DNA from 2 places in the Pyruvatibacter mobilis genome. Region 2 is predicted to be linked to the other one. Evidence: predicted binding sites of a transcription regulator. Region 2 holds the regulator's gene; the other holds the start of a gene.

Region 1 (3,409 bases), 610 kb from region 2:
GGACCCGCACTTCATCAAACAGATTCTGCTGGCGGTGACGCTGGCGGTGCTCGCGGCAGGTTTTGCCCGCGAAGCCTTTGTGCTGGAAATCGGCACCCATACGGTCCTGCAGGACTTGAGGCAGTTTCATCTCGACAGCGAAAACAGCGTGCCGGCGTGGTGGAGTTCGTCTCTCATGCTGGTGGCTGCGATGGTGCTCTATCGCCTGGGTGCGGAAGCGAAAGCTGCCCGTGACCGGATGTGGCAGCTCTGGGCGCTGCTTGCCGTTGCCTTCTTCTTCCTCTCGATGGACGAGGCTGCGAGCTTCCATGAAGGCGTGATTGAACCGCTGAAAGCGGCATTCGGGTTCGGCGGGATTTTCTTTTATGCGTGGGTCGTGCCCGCGGTGCTGTGCCTTGGTGGCTTTGGCCTTCTGATCCTGCCGCTGCTGCGGCAGCTGCCGCCGCGCCTGAGCGGACGGCTTGTGCTGAGCGGCATCATTTTCGTGGGCGGTGCGCTGGGGATGGAAATGGTCGGCGGGTGGCTTGATTATTCAGGCCTGCGCGCCAGCACGTTCTATGTGCTGGCGGTTACCGTCGAGGAGACTGCCGAATTTGTCGGCCTGCTGCTGTTCAACTTCGCGCTGCTCGACCAGTTCGACCCGGCCCGCGCCCAGATAGGCCATCGGGCCCGTGGTGTGGCCTCCCCGACGGGAGGTGACACGCGCGCAGCGGCTGCACCTGCCATGGCGGGCACTGGTCAATATCCGGTGGCGGCTGAATAGGGCCCTGCCCTCAGGCGTCGCCTGCAAAGCGCAGGCGATTGCCGAAGGGGTCCGTCACTTCCACCAGCTTGCCGCCCCAGGGGGCATCCTCAAGGCCCGGACGCAGATTGCCGATCCCGTCCCGCTGGCGCAGTTCGGCGTGGAAGGCCGCGATGTCTTCCATCTGCACATAGACGGTTGAGCCGGGGGTCGTATCCCCATGGTGGCCGGTGAGGTGCAGGACGAGGCCCGCGCGCGACATCTGCATGTAGAGCGGCAGGCCGGGCTCGAAGCGGTGCTCCCAATCCACCTCAAGGCCGAGATAGTCGCCATAGAAGCGGCGGGCCAGGTCCTCATCGAAGATGCGCAGGATGGGGATGGCGGCAGTGAAGGCGATGGCCATGGCTCGGCTCCGGGCGCAGGTAAAAAACAGGAGTCTTTTGAGCAGTTTAGCCCATCACGACCTGTTGACAGGCCCCGGCAGACTCCCTATTTCCGACGCGCGTTTGTTAGCACTCACCCTCAGGGAGTGCTAACGGGCGGGTGGACCGGCGCGATCTGGCCACCAAGAACCTGAAATCATTGGATTTTTTCGTCCTGCCCCGTGGCAGGGCATGTCCTTTTAGAGGAGAGAGCTCATGGGTTTTCGTCCCCTGCACGACCGCGTTGTCGTCCGCCGGCTCGAAGAAGATGCGAAGACCGCCGGCGGGATCATCATTCCCGACACTGCCAAGGAAAAGCCGTCCGAAGGCGAAGTTGTGTCTGCTGGTCCGGGTGCCCGTGACGACAGCGGCAAGGTGGTCGCGCTCGACGTGAAGGCCGGCGACCGTGTGCTGTTCGGCAAGTGGTCCGGCACGGAAGTGAAGATCGACGGCGAGGATCTGCTCATCATGAAAGAGAGCGACATTCTCGGCGTGATCGAAGGCAAGAAGGGCAAGAAGTAAGGCTGCGCGAGAGGCTTCCTCTCCGGCGCGGCTTTTTTTCTGACCGCTTTCCATTCACACGAAACCAACCAATGCCGGGTTCGCGCCGCTTTTCACCAAGCGCCGTCCGGCTCAACAGAGGTAAGGGAATACCATGGCTAAAGAAGTCAAATTCGGTACCGACGCCCGCGAAAAGATGCTCAAGGGCGTCGACACGCTGGCCAATGCCGTGAAGGTGACGCTGGGCCCGAAGGGCCGCAACGTCGTGATCGACAAGTCCTTCGGCGCGCCGCGCACCACGAAGGACGGTGTGTCTGTGGCCAAGGAAATCGAACTGGAAGACAAGTTCGAGAACATGGGCGCGCAGATGGTTCGCGAAGTTGCCTCGCGCACCAATGACGAAGCCGGTGACGGCACCACCACCGCCACCGTGCTGGCCCAGGCCATCGTGCGCGAAGGCGCCAAGGCCGTTGCCGCCGGCATGAACCCGATGGACCTGAAGCGCGGCATCGACCTTGCGGCAGCGGCTGCGGTTGCTGACCTCAAGAAGCGCGCCAAGAAGGTGAAGGGCTCCGAGGAAATCGCACAGGTCGGCACCATCTCCGCCAATGGCGAGAAGGAAATCGGCGATCTCATCGCGCAGGCCATGCAGAAGGTCGGCAATGAGGGCGTGATCACGGTCGAGGAAGCCAAGTCTCTCGAGACCGAGCTGGAAGTCGTCGAAGGCATGCAGTTCGACCGCGGCTACCTGTCGCCGTACTTCATCACCAACGCCGACAAGATGATCACGGAACTCGACGATCCGTACATCCTGCTGCACGAGAAGAAGCTCTCCAACCTGCAGTCCATGCTGCCGATCCTGGAAAGCGTCGTGCAGTCGTCGCGTCCGCTGCTGATCATCGCCGAGGACATCGAAGGCGAAGCGCTGGCCACCCTCGTGGTCAACAAGCTGCGTGGCGGCCTGAAGATTGCCGCCGTGAAGGCACCGGGCTTCGGCGACCGCCGCAAGGCGATGCTGGAAGACATCGCCATCCTCACGGGCGGCCAGGTCATCTCCGAAGACCTCGGCATCAAGCTCGAAAACGTCACCCTCGACATGCTGGGCACCGCCAAGCGCGTGCGCATTACCAAGGATGACACGACGATCGTCGATGGCGTTGGCAAGAAGGCCGACATCGAGGCCCGCGTCTCGCAGATCCGCAAGCAGATCGAAGAGACCACCTCTGACTACGACCGTGAGAAGCTCCAGGAGCGTCTCGCCAAGCTTGCCGGCGGTGTTGCCGTGCTGCGCGTTGGCGGTGCCACGGAAGTGGAAGTGAAAGAGCGCAAGGACCGCGTCGATGACGCGCTGAACGCCACCCGCGCTGCCGTTGAAGAAGGCATCGTGCCGGGCGGTGGTACGGCCCTGCTCTCCACGACCAAGGCTGTGAATGCCGTTCTGGAGAACGCCGAGAATGCCGACCAGCAGGCCGGTGTGAAGATCGTTCTGCGTGCCATCCAGGCCCCGATCCGTCAGATCGCGGAGAACTCCGGCGTTGAAGGCTCGATCGTTGTGGGCAAGGTGCTCGAAGGCAAGGGCGTGGGCTTCGGCTTCAACGCGCAGACCGAAGAGTATGGCAATCTCGTCGAGATGGGCGTGATCGACCCGGTGAAGGTCGTGCGCACGGCTCTGCAGGATGCCGCTTCTGTGGCCGGTCTTTTGATCACCACCGAAGCCATGGTTGCCGACAAGCCGGAGAAGAAC
Region 2 (3,409 bases):
CCACGACTACATCTCGATTGCGGTGGAGTTCGAGAACGGCCGCGACATCACCTATTACTGGAGCCGTGAACTGCCGGTGGGCACCGCCTATTGGTGCCCGCTGCCCACCTGGAAGGACCGCGAGTTCCATGTGGTGATCCGTTCAGGCGAGCAGGATCTGAAGACCTGGCTATCCGAGCGCCGCAATCTGCACGCGGATTATGCTCGCTATATGGGCGAGCCGCCGGAACGCATCGTCCGCGTCTGGTTCATCGCCAACAGCCTGTTCCAGCGCATCCCCGGCACAGCCGACTTCCGCAACATAACGCTTGCGAATGCCGGGGAGCGTCTTCAGGTGCTGTAGGGCTCAGGCCTTGGTGTCGATGGTGGCGCCGGGATTGGGCTTGCCACCGTCGCTTGCACCGCCACCCGAGCTGTCGCCCGTGCCGCCTTCGGTGCCGCCGGCTTCGCCATTTGCCTCGGAAGCGGATGCGGCGTCAGCAGCGGGCGCTGCGGCGGCGGCCGGGCCGCCCTTGGAGACGCCGACCATGGCCGGGCGCAGCAGGCGGTCGCCGATGATGTAGCCGGTGGCGACCACTTCCATCACCGTGCCGGAGGGCTTGGAGGGGTCCGGCACCTCGAACATGGCCTGGTGCAGATTGGGGTCGAATTTTTCCCCATGCGGGTTGATCGGCTTCACCCCGTGGCGCTCCATCACCGAGAGGAATTCCCGCTCGGTCATTTCAACGCCCTCGATGAGATTGCGGACAGGCTCGGGTACGCCCTGGCGGTCCTCGTCCGACAGGGTGTCGATGGCGCGGCGCATGTTGTCGCCCACCGAGAGGATGTCGCGGGCAAAGCTCGTCATGGCGTATTTGCCCGCATCCTGCTTGTCGCGTTCAGCGCGCTTGCGGGTGTTCTCCGCATCCGCCACCGCGCGCAGCAGACGGTCCTTGAGGTCGGCCACTTCGGCTTCCAGCTCGGCAATGCGGGCCTCGGGGCCTGTGGCCGCGTCGGTGACCTCTCCCGCATCGGCGCCATCGGCCGGTGCGTCCCAGGGAGTGCCCTCGGCAGCAGCGTCCTGCGCGGCACCCTCGTCAGCGGGGGTTTCGGGCTGGGCCTGGTCTTTCGGATCACTCATTTGAACATCACCATGCAAAAGATCGGGAAGGGGCGGAGGCAGCCTGCCTGATGGCGGCGCCTCCGGTCTGCGCCGCTTGTACGCCAGCGGCAGGCGGCTGTGAACCATTTAGGCAGCCCTGTTCCGCACGCAACCCGTGCGCCGGGAGGCAGCGGACGGACATGTTGCGTTAGCTGACGAGCTGGGTCACCAGCCGGGCCGTGTAATCCACCATGGGTATGACGCGGGCATAATTGAGGCGCGTGGGGCCGACAACGCCAAGGACGCCGACAATCTGGTTGTCCGCATTGGTGTAGGGCGAGACGATGACCGAGGAGCCCGACAGCGAGAACAACTTGGTTTCCGAGCCGATGAAGATGCGCACGCCGTCGGCGTTCTCTGCCAGCGACAGCAGCTCCAGCAGTTCCTGCTTGGTTTCAAGGTCGTCGAACAGCCGCCGCACCCGTTCAAGGTCCTCCAGCGCCTGCACATCCTCCAGCAGATTGCCGCGCCCGCGCACGATCAGCGACCGGCCGGCAGCTCCGCTCCCGGTCCCGGCGGAGGTCTTCCCCTGCCCGGTCCCCGACCACACCGCAAGGCCTGCCTCGACGATCTGCGTGGTGAGTTCATCAAGCTCCGCCTTGCGGGCGGCGATTTCCTCGCGCACCTGGCGCTGCGCGTCGCTGAAGCTTTTTCCCTTGAGGCGCGCATTGAGGTAGTTGGCGGCGATGGTCAGCGAGGAGACCGGCATGTCCGGCGGCGTGTCGATGATGCGGTTTTCCACCATGCCGTCCTCAAAGACGACGACGGCCAGCGTCCGCCCCGGCGACACCGGCACGAATTCAAGCTGCTTCAGCCGTGCCTCGCGCTTCGGTGCCACCACGAGGCCTGCGCAATGGGACAGGCCGGAGAGCGTCTGCGACACATGGGCGAGCGCGTCGTCCACCGGCTGGTTGGAGCCCGACAGCTGCGCCTCGATGCCCGCCCGCTCTTCCTCGGTGAGATCGCCCACCTGCAGCAGCGCGTCGACGAACAGCCGCAGGCCGGCTTCCGTCGGCATGCGCCCGGCGGAGGTGTGCGGCGAGGTCAGCAGGCCCAGCTCCTCCAGATCCGCCATCACATTGCGGATCGAGGCCGGCGACAGGGAGACCGTCGCCGCTTTGGACAGGGTCCGCGACCCCACCGGGTCGCCGGTCTCAAGATAGGTTTCCACCAGCTGCCGGAACACGTCCCGAGACCGCTGGTTCAGTTCCAGCAATGTGTTGGGGCCATCAGCCATGCGTGGTGCCGTCTCCGAAACGAAAACCGGTTGCCCGCAGCCGGAAGGGCCCGGGCGGGGCGGAAAGGCGGCGCGGTTTCGCGCCATGCGGGAATCTAGGAACGCCCGGCGCTCCCGTCAATTTGGCCGGCGCGAGAGCAGCCCGGGAGACCGGGGACAGATCATCTCTTGCAGGCGCTGGCGCACGCGGATAGGAAGTCAGCCGAACCCCGACACAGGCGGCGATATATATCGGGATATATTTCCGACACGAGACATATATCCGAAATATATGTTGCGCCGCACATAAGCGTCCCAACCGAATTGGAGTGTCCATGCGCCCGTCCGGCCGCCGTCCCGATCAGATGCGTTCCGTTTCCTTCGAACCCGGCTTTTCCAAGCACGCCGAAGGCTCCTGCCTGGTCCGGTTCGGCGACACCCATGTGCTGGTGACCGCCAGCCTCGAGGAGCGCGTGCCGCCCTTCCTGCGCAATTCCGGCCGCGGCTGGGTGACCGCCGAATACGGCATGCTGCCGCGCGCCACCGGCGACCGCATGCGCCGCGAGGCGTCCGCCGGCAAGCAGTCCGGCCGCACCCAGGAAATCCAGCGCCTCATCGGCCGCTCCCTGCGGGCGGTGGTGGATCTCGGCGCCATGGGCGAGCGCCAGGTCTCCGTCGACTGCGACGTGATCCAGGCCGATGGCGGCACCCGCACCGCCTCGATCACCGGCGCCTGGGTGGCGCTGCACCAGTGCTTCTCCTGGATGAAGGAGCGCGACATGATCAAGGAGATCCCCCTGCGCGACCACGTCGCCGCGATCTCCTGCGGCATCTATAACGGCACCCCGGTTGCCGATCTCGACTATGCCGAGGATTCCACCGCCGGCACCGACGCCAATTTCGTCATGACCGGCTCCGGCGGCATCGTCGAAATCCAGGGCACCGCCGAAGGCGACCCCTTCTCCGAGCAGGAATTCAACGACCTGATGGGGCTCGCCAAGGCGTCGATCCGTGATCTCGTGACCATGCAGAAGCAGGCGGCGGGCCTGTCG

What was found. Region 2 encodes HrcA, which represses chaperone genes, less so after heat shock. Its sites were predicted from a motif close to GTTAGCACTCNCNNNNNGNGAGTGCTAAC; they were not measured.
Region 1: a site for HrcA is predicted at 1,251-1,279, ahead of HG718_RS10575 (co-chaperone GroES). Genes of this name have one in related genera too.

The regions. Positions count from the first base shown of each region.
Region 1 is NZ_CP051630.1:2,266,268-2,269,676, forward strand. It holds gene HG718_RS10565 (hypothetical protein) at 1-763, shown strand, start outside; gene HG718_RS10570 (glyoxalase superfamily protein) at 774-1,145, opposite strand; gene HG718_RS10575 (co-chaperone GroES) at 1,381-1,686, shown strand; gene groL (chaperonin GroEL) at 1,820-3,409, shown strand, end outside.
Region 2 is NZ_CP051630.1:2,878,047-2,881,455, reverse strand. It holds gene HG718_RS13350 (DUF3047 domain-containing protein) at 1-343, shown strand, start outside; partial or broken gene grpE (nucleotide exchange factor GrpE) at 449-1,120, opposite strand; gene hrcA (heat-inducible transcriptional repressor HrcA) at 1,290-2,378, opposite strand; gene rph (ribonuclease PH) at 2,693-3,409, shown strand, end outside; gene rdgB (RdgB/HAM1 family non-canonical purine NTP pyrophosphatase) at 3,409-3,409, shown strand, end outside.